One region of the Staphylococcus nepalensis genome, then DNA from elsewhere that is predicted to be linked to it. Evidence: predicted binding sites of a transcription regulator. Region 1 holds the regulator's gene; each other region holds the start of a gene.
What was found. The regulator Rex, encoded in region 1, represses fermentation and respiration genes when NADH is low (regulators of the CRP and FNR family bind a similar motif). The targets are predictions, from matches to a motif close to TTGTGAAATATTTCACAA.
Positions count from the first base shown of each region.

Region 2: BJG89_RS05995 (L-lactate dehydrogenase) is a predicted target of Rex. The motif match lies at 2,458-2,475, and genes of this name have one in related genera.
Region 3: BJG89_RS03250 (nitrate/nitrite transporter) is a predicted target of Rex. The motif match lies at 2,210-2,227, and genes of this name have one in related genera.

Region 1 is NZ_CP017466.1:1,096,547-1,102,076, reverse strand. It holds gene BJG89_RS05045 (sulfurtransferase TusA family protein) at 354-578, opposite strand; gene BJG89_RS05040 (YeeE/YedE family protein) at 606-1,700, opposite strand; gene BJG89_RS05035 (redox-sensing transcriptional repressor Rex) at 1,905-2,546, opposite strand; gene BJG89_RS05030 (ABC-F family ATP-binding cassette domain-containing protein) at 2,698-4,626, shown strand; partial or broken gene BJG89_RS05025 (MutS-related protein) at 4,970-5,530, shown strand, end outside.
Region 2 is NZ_CP017466.1:1,260,092-1,265,621, reverse strand. It holds gene mnmM (tRNA 5-(aminomethyl)-2-thiouridylate-methyltransferase MnmM) at 1-496, shown strand, start outside; gene BJG89_RS06000 (transcriptional regulator, SarA/Rot family) at 853-1,254, opposite strand; gene BJG89_RS05995 (L-lactate dehydrogenase) at 1,404-2,360, opposite strand; gene BJG89_RS05990 (alpha/beta fold hydrolase) at 2,694-3,518, opposite strand; gene BJG89_RS05985 (proline dehydrogenase family protein) at 3,787-4,788, shown strand; gene ribH (6,7-dimethyl-8-ribityllumazine synthase) at 5,045-5,503, opposite strand; gene ribA (GTP cyclohydrolase II) at 5,515-5,530, opposite strand, start outside.
Region 3 is NZ_CP017466.1:746,318-751,847, reverse strand. It holds gene BJG89_RS03260 (Hsp20 family protein) at 1-249, shown strand, start outside; gene BJG89_RS03255 (Hsp20/alpha crystallin family protein) at 292-726, shown strand; gene BJG89_RS03250 (nitrate/nitrite transporter) at 862-2,025, opposite strand; gene nreC (nitrate respiration regulation response regulator NreC) at 2,599-3,252, opposite strand; gene BJG89_RS03240 (sensor histidine kinase) at 3,274-4,314, opposite strand; gene nreA (nitrate respiration regulation accessory nitrate sensor NreA) at 4,318-4,770, opposite strand; gene narI (respiratory nitrate reductase subunit gamma) at 4,785-5,462, opposite strand; gene narJ (nitrate reductase molybdenum cofactor assembly chaperone) at 5,455-5,530, opposite strand, start outside.

The DNA.
Region 1 (5,530 bases):
ATTTGCTATTGTAAACATCATCTATTTTATCATATTGCAACCGCTTTAAATACTATTTAAAAATAAAATGAACTATGTTGGCTAAGAAACGCTTGTGCTTAAGATATTTGTTTCAATAAACGCCTGCCAATATAATAAACCATTGTGCTATCTATATTTAATTATCATAAATTGTCTTCAAAAATTGAACACTTAACGTAGAAAAACACCTTCGTATAAATTCATTTTATTATGAATCCAACGAAGGTGTTTATATATTATTTAAAAATTGGCTTTATTCACTTGGAATAAACCCAGATTTTTATTTCAATCATGAACATCTATATTTCAGTCCGACTATTTATTGAAAAGCATTATGCCTTTTGAACTGTAATTGTCCATGAAGCATCATCTAGCTGTTCGTAATTAGTCACTGGATAACCTTCTTCAGCTGCCCAGTTTGGAATCGCTTCTGTTGCTTGCGTGCAATCAAAGTCAATTTTTAACTCCTCACCATTTTCCAATGTACTCATTTTCTTTTGTGCTTCAATTAAAGGGAAGGGACATACCATTCCTACTGTTCCTAATTCATGTACCATAATTAATTCCTCCTTTAAGTTAAAATCTTAAGTCGTTTGAGTTTGCGTTGAAACTGTATGCTTCGCAGATTTTTCTACTTTTTGTGCTTTTTTCATTGGTTTGATAAATATAAAGTAGCTCATGAACCATGCACCTAATATCATGGAAGCAAGTGCTATCCAACCTTTCCACGACATTGTAGCTGTTTCTACTAATCCGTTTCCTATTGAACAACCGCCAGCTACTGATGCACCAAAGCCCATGCAAACACCGCCAATAATGCTGTTACGAATTGTTTTCTTATCTGGTAATCTCCACTTAAATTCTTTGGATCCTTTGGCTGCAATATAAGAACCAGCAAAAATTCCTAAGACAAGGAAAACACCCCAATCTAAAAGCTTAAGGTCTCCAGTTACGAAAAATTGAACTAAGTTTGCAGATGGCGTTGTGATTCCTAAACCATACATTCTTCCTGTAGATTCACTGACAGGCCATGCTAAAAGTGCAATGAGACCAACTGCTATAGCTGCTACAAATGGATGATATTTTTTCTCAAATAAATAATGACGAACGCCTGTAAATTTTTGCTTTAATTTCGGAACTGCAACTTTTGGTTTTGGTTTACGCAATGTTTTCACAACAAATGTGATAGTTATAATCGTTAATAACAAAACCCAAACCCAAGTTGGAATACCAGTTGTTTGTGACATACTAGTATTTACATTAGTTGGTTTATTAACCCCGTCCATTAAAGGTAACAATAAACCAAATTTAGTAGCAGCAGAAGTAAATGCATATGCGATAAGTGCTAACCAACTTCCAATCAATCCTTCTCCAGCTCTATACCATGTCCCAGTGGCGCAACCACCAGCTAATATGATACCAATCCCAAAAATAAATGAACCTATTACCGTTCCAATTATTGGATATGTTGATTCTGGAATTTGTACTAATCCAGTGGAAGTCAATATTAATAAGCCAATACTTTGTACAGATATCGCTATTAATAATGCGTAGAACATTTTGTTACTTTTTTGAATATACATATCTCTAAAACCGCCAGCAAGACAAAATCGTGTACGTTGCATGACAAATCCTAGAAGCGCACCCACGACCAATCCACTGATTATTAACCACGTCATAACATTACCTCTTTTCCGATAAAATCAATATGAATTATCATATTAGATTTATATGGAAATTTCAACCTTTAATGATTAATAATTTAAAAAAAGTATAAATTCACTAATTAAATATGAAACTATTTGGAAAATAAAAAAGCTTTTTATAAATGTATCGTCATGATTGGTGACTTACATCTATAAAAAGCTCAGTGCTTTAAAATCTTATTTATTACTGTAGTTTTTCATAAAGAATAATAAAGATTGTAGCTCAATTCCCAAATCAATATGGTGGACTTGAACATCTACTGGTGTATACACACGTGTTGGTGTAAAGTTGAGCACGCCTTTAATGCCAGCATCAACCAAAGTATCTACAACTTGTTGTGCAGCATCTTCAGGCGTTGTTAAAATCACAACATCTATTTGTTCTTGTTTTAATATATCAGTAGCCTTCGAAAATGGACTCACAGTAACTTGCCCAATTTCAGTACCGATCACTTCATCTCGTATATCAAAAGCTTCCGTTATGGTCATTTCATCATGAATAGAAAAGTTATATGTTAATAATGCTTTACCTAGGTTTCCTACACCCACGATGGCGATTTTAATTTCATCATTTTCACTAATTTCATTTTTGAAAAAATGTAATAAACTGTCAATATTATAGCCATATCCTTTTTTGCCTAATTCACCAAAATAAGAAAAATCACGACGTATTGTTGCAGAATCAATATTTAATCCTTCACTAATTGTTTTAGAATTAACTCTGTCTATACCTTTAGATTTTAATGTATTGACAAATCTATAATATAACGGTAAACGCTTCAATGTGGCACGAGGAATCTTTTCGCTTTGGTTAGCCAAGATCTTGTCCTCCTATACTATGATCTATTACTAATTAATCTTATAATTACTACAACATTATACATTAATACATGCTAAAAATAAACACTGATAGTTTTAACAATGCTTAGAATACGGTAGAATGATAATGGATAGAGAGGTGCAAAATCGGATGATATTATTACAACTAAATGATATAACAAAATCATTCGACGGAGAAGATATTTTTAATGACGTAGATTTTGAAGTTAAAACAGGCGAACGTATTGGTATAGTCGGTCGCAATGGTGCTGGTAAATCTACTTTAATGAAAATTATTGCTGGCGTCGAAGATTATGATAGTGGCCATGTTTCAAAGAGTAAAAATTTAAAACTCGGCTATTTAACACAGCAAATGACATTAAATACAAATCAAACTGTTATTGAAGAAATGTCTAAACCATTTGAGAGTATGAAACAACTTGAAAATGAAATGAAAAAAGAAACAGATTGGTTAGCGCAACATGCAAATGAATATGATACAGAAGAATATAAAACACATATTGACCGCTATGAATATTTATCAAATGAATTTGAACAACAAGATGGATATCAATACGAAAGTAAAATCAAAACAGTGCTTCATGGTCTGAATTTTACTGAATCAGATTACAACCGCCCTATTAATGATTTTAGCGGAGGTCAAAAAACAAGACTTTCACTAGCCCAAATGCTCCTTAGCGAACCTGATTTATTATTATTAGACGAGCCTACGAACCATTTAGACATGGAGACCACGCAATGGTTAGAAGGGTATTTGAATTACTTTAAAGGCGCTATTGTAATCATCAGCCATGACAGATACTTTTTAGATAAAATTGTAAACCAAATCTATGATGTTGCACTCGGAGATGTACAGCATTATGTAGGTAATTACAAACAATTCATTGAACAAAGGGATAAATATTATGAAAAACGCATGCAAGAATACGAACGTCAACAAGCTGAAATAAAACGCTTAGAAACTTTTGTAGAAAAAAATATTGCACGTGCTTCAACTACTGGCATGGCAAAAAGTCGTCGAAAAATGCTCGAAAAAATTGAAAGAATCAATAAACCAATGATTGATGCCAAAAGTGCGAATATCCAATTTAACTTTGATAGAAACACAGGTAACGATGTTTTCCATATAAAAAATTTAGAAATTGGCTATGAACAAGCTATCACTAAGGGGATTAATATTGAAGTTTCTAAAGGAGATCATATAGCCATTATTGGGCCCAATGGTATTGGTAAATCTACATTAATCAAGACAATTGCAGGCATTCAGCCTCAATTAGCTGGGCAAATTACTACAGGTGCCAATTTAAAAATAGGTTACTATGATCAAAAACAAGCTGAATTCAAATCAAACAAGACGATTCTCGATTATCTATGGGATCAATATCCCTCAATGAATGAAAAAGATATTCGGGCAGTGTTGGGTCGTTTCTTATTTGTTCAAGAAGATGTCAAAAAAATTATCAACGATCTTTCGGGTGGTGAAAAAGCCCGGTTACAATTAGCGTTACTCATGCTCGAACGCAACAATGTCCTTATATTAGATGAGCCAACTAACCACCTTGATATAGATTCGAAAGAAATGCTCGAACAAGCATTAGATCATTTTGAAGGAACCATATTATTTGTTTCCCATGATCGTTATTTTATTAATCAACTGGCAAATAAAGTTTATGATTTAGATCATGAGGGCGGCACAATGTATCTAGGTAATTATCAATATTTCATTGAAAAAAAAGAAGAAAATGCAGCTATCCAAGCCAAAAAAGAACAAGAAACTCCGACGCAATCTGAAGTAACCACCACGCAAAATAATAATTATTTTGATCAAAAACTTCAAAAACGAGAACAGCGGCAAATCGAACGGCAAATCGAACAAGTTGAAGCTGATATAGAAAACTACGAAAGTAAAATTGGTGAAATTAACGAACAATTAACCTTACCAGATATATATAGCAATCCTGAAGAAGCAAGTCGTTTAGCCAAAGAAAAAGAAGAAAGCGAACAAAAATTAGAACAAGTGATGTCTAAATGGACAGAATTACAAGAAAAGTTAATATAATTATGAACTACTCAAAAATACGGAATGATTTTATCATTTTCCGTATTTTTTATGTTTTTTTACACTCGAATTATTAACAGCGATAAACCTTATAACGAGAGCTGTCCACAGAGTTATCCTAGTTATCCACAAGCAAAAAGCAATACCATTTTGTATTGAATTTTCAGATAACAAGTCATATCCACACACATACACACTACTTATCCACAGGTTGTACACTAACTGTTGATAAGTACGCACGTTCCCTATTGACATCTAGCAAAGTTTATTTCATTTAACTAATTGTTTATTAATCCATTTAATGACATAATTATTGTAATCATTAAAAAGAGAGATCGGTCCTATGTTACCGTTATTTTGGTTTTTTATTGCTTTTATCATCGCTGCTTTCCTCGTGTCTATGATGACAAATATTGTGACAAATAAAAAATTAAAGCATGATATCCAGCTCTTATGGTCAAAGCAAAAGCCTCTAGAGAATTTTGTTCGGCCGAACCATATATAGTTATCAGTTTGATACATATCAATTTCAATATGATAAAAACGCATTAGTAGATGATAAAACTTATTCAGATTTAAACATTAACGCTATGTTTGAGAAAATGAACTTTAATTTTACAGCTATAGGGGAAATGAGATTATATGTAACCTTAAGAAAAATGTTTACAATCAGTAACCAAAGCTTAATACATAAATTTAAACATGATGAATCGTTTCGGATACAACTTTCTATACATTTAGCAGAAATCGGTAAAGCAATTTATCCAACATTCCCGGATCAACTATATACGGTTAAACGAAATAATTGTTTTATGTTATGCACGTATTCCCTTTGATTTTTATTATTTTTTCTTTTTTCAATCCTGGTTTAGGCATATTACTAACGATACTTAGTGCCATTTTT
Region 2 (5,530 bases), 160 kb from region 1:
CATTGTTATTGATGCTACTTGTGGTAATGGTAATGATACTGAATTTTTGGCACAACAAGTACCAGATGGTAAAGTGTATGGTTTTGACATTCAGGACATTGCAATACAAAACACTAAAACTAAAACTAAAACATTTAGACATGTCCATTTAATTCATGATAGCCATGCCAATATAAAACAATATATTCCAAGAGAGGAACGTGGACATATTGACGCAGCTATTTTCAACTTAGGATATTTACCTAAAGGAGATAAATCCATCGTTACAAATCCTAACAGTACCTTAGCTGCTATCAATTCGATATTTGATATATTAGCGCCCGAAGGCATTATCGTTTTAGTTATTTACCATGGACATGAGGAAGGTAAAACAGAACGTGATGCATTATTAAACTACCTTCAACATTTTGACCAAAATAAAGCACATATATTGCAGTATCAGTTTATTAATCAACAAAATCATCCACCATTTATTTGTGCTATTGAAAAAAGATAACGTACTATTTAAATAAAAACATATAGAACAGGAAACGTATTTGTCTAAGTGATACCATCGCAAAACAATTTTAGAATAGCTTACCAGAGCATCTATGTAACGAAGCATGTTTATCTCTAAATGACTTCATCGCTATTTTAATTTGATATCAAACGTATTTCATCTTCACTTACTTCTACGAGAAAAACAAGAACACCATCTATTTTCCTCATATAACTATCTAGGAAATTTAAAATAATACACATAATAAAAGTACACCTCTTTTTGAAATAGAGGTGTACTTTTATGTTAAGTATGAGTCGTTGATACCCATACTTTTTGAGGTTAATAACAGTTTTCCAGACTTTAATTATTCCCTATAAATCTAAGATAGATTTAAGACTTGATTGAATAGATGACGATTTTTCATCAATTTCTTCTTTAAAGTAATCTAAAAGCGCTTCCCTTTGAGCTTCTAAATCTTCATTGAAATGAATAATTACTGTACGTTCATCATTAACTGGTCTTTCTTTAATGATCCATTCTTTTTCCACTAAATCGTTATACGTTCTTGTACGTTTATAAGATTTAATTTGTACAAAATCATCCATTTCCTTTAAAGTCATTGATCCTTCTTGCCATAATGTTAAAAGAATTAATATTTCTTCTTTCGACATTTTATATTGTTTCTGTACTTTTTCAAAGATATCATCAATATCATTTAGTACATGTTCCAATCTAAGGACACTATCTACCATGTCAGTAATTGTCTTCCCCATAGAAATATCCCCCAATCATAATATTAAGTTAAACATGTAAAATTAATTCATCAAAAAAATCATTCGTTACAAAATTTATTACTGTCAGAAAAAATTTTGATATTTTCAATAAAATTAATCTTATATACAGTTTAAAATTAAATTATGAATTATGCAATTAGTTGGTTGATTTTATTTTGCATTTCTTTCAAAATTATGGCAGAATTTTCAAACAATTTACTTTCGCTACTATTTAATTGTGTTTCATAAACTTTTACCGCACCATTTCTATTGATTAATGTTGGTACACCAATGTATACATCATTTTGGCCATATTCACCATTTAGATAACTGGAAACGGGGAGAACCACATTTTGATTTTTTAAAATGGCTTGTGTAATACGAATTAACCCCATAGCGATACCATAATAAGTAGCGCCTTTCGCTTTAATAATGTCATATGCTGCATCACGTGTATTTATAAATATTTCATCTATTCTATGTTGTTTGTCTGGGTTATCTTTTAAAATGTCATATAATGATTGGCCTGCAATATTAGCCTGTGACCACACAGCCAATTCTGAATCACCATGTTCTCCGATAATTTGTGCATCAACGCTCCAAGGAGATACATTAAATTCTCTTGCGAGTTCATATTTAAAACGCGCAGTATCCAATATTGTACCTGAACCAATAACTTGCGCTTTTGGCAAGCCTGATACTTTTTGCGTTACATATGATAATACATCTACTGGATTTGTAGCTATTAGAAAAATACCATTAAATCCTGTTTGCATAATAGTCGAAACAATTTCTTTAAATATTCTTGTATTTTTTTCCACTAAATCTAATCGTGTTTCTCCTGGTTTTTGAGCAGCACCCGCGGTAATAACAATTAAATCTGCGTTGCTACAATCTTTGTAAGATCCTGCTTTTATCTTTATAGGTGAGCCCCCATAAGGTGCACTGTGATTTAAATCTGCAACATCACCGTGTACTTTTGTTTCATCTAAATCAATGATGACTAATTCATCTGCTATTCCTTGGGAAACTAATGCAAACGCATAACTAGAACCAACTGCACCATCACCTATTAATACCACTTTATTTCCTTTACTGTATTTCATATTATGACTCTCCTTATATTTAAAGTAAATCATCGCTTATTGTGATTTATTTCACAATTTAAATATAACACTTTCTTCGCTAAAGAGCAATCGTTTATTGTGATTTATTTCACAAAATTTCCGTTTCTTCTTCCTCGTTTTATAAATGAGAAAGAGCGAGACAAAACCAAAATTTGGTTTCGTAGACTCGCTCCTAGTTAAAGATGCTACATCGTATATCTAATTATAATTAATACTGCAAGTTTTTACTGACATCTATTGTTTTCTTATAAGAAGCGTCTTTCAAAACGATGGCGTCCATGCTTTGTATTGCTTACACTTTAATTTCCCACTCTATGAAAGCTCGTGTTCATCATGGACGATAAAGCCAATATTACTTGTACTGTTATTAAGAAATGCTAAAATATATCGCATTACTTCGTCTCTTTCAGGTTCATTATGTATTTCATGATATAAACCCTTCCAAGCTTTAAAATATAATTCTTCAGTTTCAATATTATCTTTCACCAAATGCATAGTTGGAATATCAGACACTTTGTCTTCGAGCCCATACATTAATAATACAGGAAGTGGCTTAATATCTTTTAAGTGTGTTACTGTTTCTTTCATGATTTCGATGATTTGTTTATACCAATGATATGTCACTTTTTGTAACATGAGTTGATCTTCTTTTGCTTCTTCGATTACCTCATCGTTACGTGTTAAATCTTCAACGGTTATGCCTACTTTGAATCTTGTGTCTTTAGTTAATTTACCTACATTAGATAATATCTTATCTTTTCTAGTTTTATTATTTTTTTTGAATTCCAGCAATGGTGAAATAAGCATCAATCCTTCAATAGGTACTTCCACTTTTTCTAGTAAGTTTAAAATAATAAGTCCGCCAAGTCCTACACCTAAAAAATAAGTTGGAAGTTTATATTCATTTGCTATTCTAATCCATTCTAGTACATGTTCGTGATATACTTCGAAATTTTCTATTTGTCCTTTATTAGAACGCGTAGTTTGACCTTGCCCAGGTAAATCACCCATGATAACGTGATGGCCATTTCTACGTAGCATTGTTATTACATACGCATATCTTCCTGTATGTTCGAGCATGTTATGGGCAATTACAATGACACCCTTAGCTTCATTTTCAGTTTCCCATTTCCACATATTCCATACTTCCCCTTCTCCAATAATTTCATTAAATATATTGTATCAAAATATGATGCACGTTTGCCATTTTAAACGCATAAATTATGTTGTCTTAAGTTCATTGTTTTTTTAAAAATAAATATTATAACTATATCAATCAGTCATCCGATAGTGTAGTCTGTGATATTAAGCATAATAAATTTTATTGTAAACGATTTCATTACTATTAGATTCATGCTACACTATTATTGAAAGCATAGCTATTAGCAGGATGGGAGGAATTAATATGCCAATTGTGAAAAATTTTTTTATAGGGTTATCTAATAATCCCTTTTTAAATAAAACAGCTAAGGAAATAGGTCCTATGTTTGGGGCTAAAAAAGTCGTTGCTGGAAATACGATTACTGACTTAGTAGACACAATTGAACGTTTAAATAACAAAGGAATCACTGTTACTGTGGATTGTCTTGGAGAATTTGTTTTAAATGAAGGCGAAGCGATACAGGCCAAAGACCAAATATTAGAAGTGATGTATGCAATATACAACCACAGCTTAGATGGTCACATGTCTATTAAACTAAGCCAACTCGGTTCGGAGTTTGATATTGACCTTGCTTATCGTAATTTACGCGAAATATTACTAAAAGCAAATGAATTTGGTAATATGCATATTAATATAGACACTGAGAAATACGATAGCTTATTTGATATTACTCAAGTGTTAGATCGACTAAAAGGTGAATTTAAAAACGTAGGTACAGTTATTCAAGCTTATTTATATAAAGCAGATGCACTTATCGATAAATACCCAGAACTGCGTTTACGTATGGTAAAAGGTGCATATAAAGAAAATGAAAATATTGCTTACCAAACTAAAGAAGACATTGACGAAAATTACATACGTTTAATTAAAAAAAGATTATTAAACGCTAATAATGTCACTTCTATTGCTACACACGATGATAAAATAATCACACATATTAAACAGTTTATTAAAGATAATAATATTGAAAAAGATAAATACGAATTTCAAATGTTGTACGGTTTCCGATCAGATTTAGCAGGATTACTTGCACGTGAAGGAAATCATTTTTGTATATATGTTCCGTATGGTGATGATTGGTTCAGCTACTTTATGAGAAGATTAGCAGAACGTCCACAAAACTTAAATCTAATGTTTTTAGAATTAATGAAACCTGAAATATTGAAAAAAACAGGCTTTGTAGCCAGTTTGTTAACAGCTATTGGCGTATCTAGTGCATTAATATATAAAGTATTAAAAAAATGATTTATGCCGCTTAACAAGCATGAGAGCCAGAAACATTTATGTCTCAGGCTCTCATTTAGTATTAACAGCAAATCTCTCGGTTCTAAATATTATTATCATTACATTTGCCTATGAAAAACAACAAAAGGATTTAAAATTCAAAAAGTTTTTCACCATTTTTTATATTATAAATTAAATTCATCTTAACTTATGGGATATCGTTCCATAATAAGAAGTCTTAGTAAACGCTATTACTATAGAAGTATGCTAATGCTGATTATATTTCGCTTAATAAATTAGCCATTTCGATTGCACTTACTGCCGCTTCAGAACCTTTGTTTCCAGCTTTAGTACCAGCACGTTCTACAGCTTGTTCAATATTCTCAGTCGTTAATATTCCAAATATTACTGGTGTATCTGTTACATCATTTGCTTTTGACACGCCTTTTGCTACTTCATTACACACGTAATCATAGTGAGAAGTTGATCCTCTGATTACACATCCTAAAGTGATTACTGCATCATATTCACCTTTTTGAGCTAACTTTTTAGCCACTAATGGAATTTCAAAAGCACCTGGTACATATGCCACATCAATATTTCCAGCCGAAACTTCGTGTCTTATTAAGGTATCTTTTGCACCATCTAACAAACGATTCGTGATGAAATCATTAAATCTACTTACTACAATTGCTACTTTTAAATTTGATCCTATTAATTTACCTTCAAAATTCATTTTTTTGCCTCCTATATTAAATGACCC
Region 3 (5,530 bases), 350 kb from region 1:
GGTTATAGCAAAGACAATGTCACTATTCAATTTGAAGATAAAACATTAACGATTCGCGTAACACAAACTTCTACTACAACCGAAAACCAAGATCAATACTTGATTAGAGAGCGCAATTCAAATGAACAAAGTAGACAATTTATATTTAAAAATGTTGATAAAGAAAATATCAAAGCAACAATGGAAGATGGTATTTTAAGTGTTGAATTACCAATTAATCACACAAAAACACAAATTAATATTGACTAAATTATAAACTAAATATAATTAAATTGAAGGAGAGATGTTTTTATGGCTTTCAATATGAGACCTTTTGATAATTCATTTTTCGATGTGAACCCTAGCGACTTTTTCAAAGATTTTGGACGTCAAATCTTCGATCAATTCCCAGGCAGTAGCAATATTAAAACGGATGTTAAAGAATTAGAAGACGCTTACGTAGTAGAAGCTGAATTACCAGGAATGAAAAAAGAAAATATTAATTTACAATTTGAAGATAATATTTTAACAATTGAAGGTAAACAAACCTTCGAAAATAACAAAGAAGATGAAAATGGACGTATTATCCATCAAGAACGTAGCTATAGTGATGTAAAACGACAATACCAATTTGATAATGTTGATGAAAATGGTATTAAAGCTGCGTATGAAAACGGTATGTTAAATGTTACACTACCTAAAAAAGAGAAAGAAGAATCCTCATCTTCTAACATTCAAATAGATTAATCCATCTAAAAAAGGCAACGCTTTAAAATCAAGCGTTGCTTTTTTTATTTGTATTACTTTCTAGCTATTTATAAAGTAATCTAAATAAAACAACTACTATTAATGAATAGTTAACTATTTGACTATATTATTATATTAAACAGTGCTTACCTTGTTTCTTTTCAACATATGCATCATTGTTAACAAAGCAATCGTTCCAAATATAGCTAATAATATAAAAGCCAAATGACTTGTTCCTGTCATCATCGTTACATAAGATATAACAATAGGTGGGAAAAAGCCACCTAAGCCCCCCATCATAGAAACAATACCGTTTGCAGAACCAGCCTCATTACTAAAGTAAAACGGTACAAGTTTAAAGATAAGCCCATTGCCTAACCCAGCACAAATACTAATGAGTAAACAACCAATTGTAAATAACAGAATATGATTTGAGATGCCTAAAATAATTGCGCCCACAATCATCAAAGAAAAATCAATCATCAATAATATAACGGCATTAAATTTGTCTCCTAATATCCCTCCCAAAGGCCTTAAAAATGTTGCTAATGCTATAAATACGCCCGACCGTAGACCAGCATCTACTTCGCTAATACCAAAGTCTTGTACAAGATAATTAGGTAAAAATAATCCAAATGCCACAAAAGCGCCAAAAGTAATAAAATACCAAAGTGATAAATAATATAATTTCAAATCTTTAAACAGACGTTTAGATTGTTCAATTAAAGGCACTTTAACCTTTTTCTCTTTTGCATCTCCAAATAAAAACATTAAAACTGCAAATAAAGCGATTACGACTAAATAACTTCTCACCGTCGTTTGCCAACCAATGATTGAAGCTATAGGTGGTGCCAAAAATGATGAAATTGCAGTCCCAATATTACCCATACCATATATACCATTTGCTAAGCCGACGCGTTCTTTAGGGAAGTATTTAGGGATAGATGTAACACCAACCGAAAACACAGCGCCACCGACGCCTAGAAAGAATCCTGAAGTCATTAACATCCCTGTTGTTTGAGCTTGACTTAAAAAATAAATTGGAAATAATAAAATAATAAAGCTACAGAAAAAGACCCATTTAGCACCTATGACATTTGTTAAATAACCAAACGGTACTCTTAAAATAGAACCGAGTATAACAGGTATTGCTAATATAATAGAGAGTTGATTCCCAGATATATTAACGTCTTGTGAAATAAAAGGCATTAACGGTGCGATAATACTCCATGCCATGAACCCCACGACTAAACTTAAAGATTGTAAAGTTAATTGAAAACCGCCACTTGCTTTGTTCATTACATTCACCTACATTTACGTTTTTTAATTAAAACACTAGTATTCTACAAATGGCCTACAATAATCATGTATTTCATTATTAAGTATTAAGGAATTAACTATGAAAGGTAAAACTGGTGTAACATTTGAGTCTTTAAAATTTTTAACATCGTAGAATACTAGCTATATAGTTAGTGTAAAATCTTTGTGAAAAAATAAACATAAGGATTATCCCTTAACTTTTGTCAAATTCCCCCTATTTCTATATTCATGAATTGATTATAAATAGTTTGTAAAATCACCCTTATATGCATAAACTTTAGTTCATATCGTCTACTTAACCTAAGGCTTTTATATAAAAAAAAGACCCGTTTGGGTCCATGCTTTTTTATGAAGCATCACTTATCAATGGATTAAATTAACATTACTGGTGGCATATATGTGGTGGCATATATGTGTTAGCCTATACAACGCGTTTACGCAAATGTATAGTTCTAACCAATCCTTAGAGGAGACAATGAAGTCATTAAAAAACATGTGATTTCTGTCCTATTCTCGGCGTTATGGTTTTACATGAATATATTATCTAATAAACTAAAAATCAACTAGTTTTTTCTTCATCGCATATGCTACTAATTCAGGTTTCGATTTTAGTTCCAATTTTTGCATAATATGTGTCTTATGCGCTTCTACTGTTTTGACCGATACAAATAATTGTTCTGCTATTTCTTTATTACCATAGCCTTTTGCAATCAAAGGTAATATTTCAATTTCTCTTTTAGATAAAATTTTAAAAGGATCTGATGTTGAAGCTATATCTTGTGAAGTATTACTAATAAATTCATTTACAAGAGAAGTGGTTAGTTTCATATCTACATATGTCTCACCTTTATAAACAGTTCTAATTGCTAAAATGAGCTGCTCATCTGGAGCATTTTTTAAAATATAACCTTTTGCTCCATTTTTTAATACATGAAATAAGTATTCTTCATCATCATACATTGTTAATATTAAGATTTTTGTATCAGGGAAACTTTCAGCTATTTTACTGGTTGCTATTAGCCCAGATTCTCCTGGGGGCATACTCAAGTCCATCATTAATATATCCGGTTTATGTTCCATTACTTTTTGATATGCTTCTACACCATCAGCAGCAGTTCCCACAACTTCCATATCATCCTGGTAGTTTAGAATCATAGAAAACCCTGTTCTGACAACCGCGTGATCATCTGCAATAACTATTCTCAAAATTAACTTCTCCTTACTCCCTTAAATTGGCACTTCTAAAGTCACAATCGTTCCTCTCCCAATTTGGCTATCAACATTCACTTCCGCATTAACTAATTCAGCACGCTCATGCATGCCATAAAGCCCTAAACCAGTTCCTTGTGGTTGGTCTGTTTTAATAAATCCTCTACCTCTATCAACAACTTCAGCAATTAATCTATTATGATTATAATGTAAATCAATATCTACTTTATCGATATTAGCGTACTTAATGGCATTAAATAGTGCCTCTTGTACCACACGGTAAACAACCGTTTCAATTTCATTATCGAATCGTTGGGCATCTAAATTGGAATGATAAACAATTTTCATTCCATAATTCGATTCAACTTGTTTGAAATATGTTTTAAACGCTGCATCCAAACCTAAATCATCTAAAGAAGATGGTCTTAATTCAACAGATAAATTGCGTATATCATCTATAAGCTTGGACATCAACCCTTCGATGTGTTTTGAATCTTCAAGCAAATCAGCCATTTCTTGCTGATATTTTAATAATCTCAGCTCTACATCTATATTCAACATTTCTTGAACAACGCTATCATGCAATTCTCTAGAAATACGTTTTCTTTCATTCTCTTGTGCAGAAATTGTTTTTTGCATCATCTTACGTTGGTACATTTTATCATGACGCTCAATTTGCGGAGAAACATTTTGTAGAGTGAATACTTTAATGTCATTGATTGGATCAATCGTTTGGTATGTAGCAGTAAATGGCTCAACAGTACCTCTATTTGTTTTCATAAAAACCTGAAAACTTGTGTTTCCTACTTCTTCAGCTTCAAGAAAGCAATTTTTGCATGATTGTAAATCAAATTCATTTGTATAACCATCACATCGATTACATATAACATGAGTCATATCACGATAGTTCTCATCATTGGAAATAATATCTTTTGCAGCTTGATTCTTAGCAATGACTTTACCTTCATTATCAACGAATACTATCTTTTCTCTTGTGTTATTAAAATACTGCAATAATAATTGACTCATATCTTCCATCTGATTTATTTGCACTATCATCACCTAGTCTTCTTCTTTAAAAATACCTAACACATCACTTATTGAAAGTGTAGCATGCGCTAAAGGTAAGTTTTTTCTATTTCTCTGTCCTAAAAGCAAAACACCGTACACCTTATGGTTGTACCATAAAGGGATTGCCACCATTGCAGTTAAACATTCAGTTAAAACAATCGGATATTTATATTTTTCTGAAGGTAATAAACATTGGTCTACATTTTCAATAATCATACGTTTACCTGTCTTCATAACATTACCAGCAAGCCCTTTACCTTTTCTCAAGACAATCAGTTTATATCTAGTATTCAGATTGCCTGAAACATAATGCCATTTAATAGGTGATATTTGATTTTCTTGCTCATAAAACGCTAATCCCGCAAAGTCAAAACCTTCTCTTGTTCTAATTAAATCCAAAGCTGCTTGGTAATCAATCTTTTTATTTAAAAGCAATGAACTCAATATACGGCCCCCTTTTATACTTTATGTTTACGATAAATAATATAACTTCTACTCACATATGTTAATGGCACACTCCACACATGAACTAGTCTCGTAAATGGCCATAATGCCATAATTGTAAATCCTAACAACACATGGAATTTAAATGAGAGTGGTACATTTGCCATCAAAGCTGCATCTGGTGAAAAGATAAATAAATTTCTGAACCAAATTGATATGGATGCACGATAATCAAAATCGGGCGTCACAGCGTTAGTAACTAAAGTAGCGTAACACCCCATACAAACAATCAGTAATAATAAAAGGTTAACAATGATATCTGAAGCTGAACTGAGCTTTCTAATATTTTTTTGAGTGATGCGTCGTGCAGTTAATAACAACATACCTACCAATGTTATTATACCAAATATACTACCAATATACACTGCCCCTATATGATATAAATGATCGTTAACGCCAACCGCTCGTAACCAAGAAGCTGGAATAATTAAACCAACAAAGTGTCCAACCGCTACTGGAATAATGCCTAAATGGAACATGAGGCTCCCCCATCTCAAGCGTTTTTTTTCTATAAATTCACTCGATTTTGCCGTCCATGAAAACTTATCAAATTTAAATCTTGCAATATGTCCAATAAAAAATATAGCGATACATAGATAAGGAAATATAACCCATAAGAATTGATTAAACATTTGCTTTCACCTCATTTGTTGGCTCAATACACGCTTTTAGCGTTTCTCTTAAAGCTTTAACCAAATAA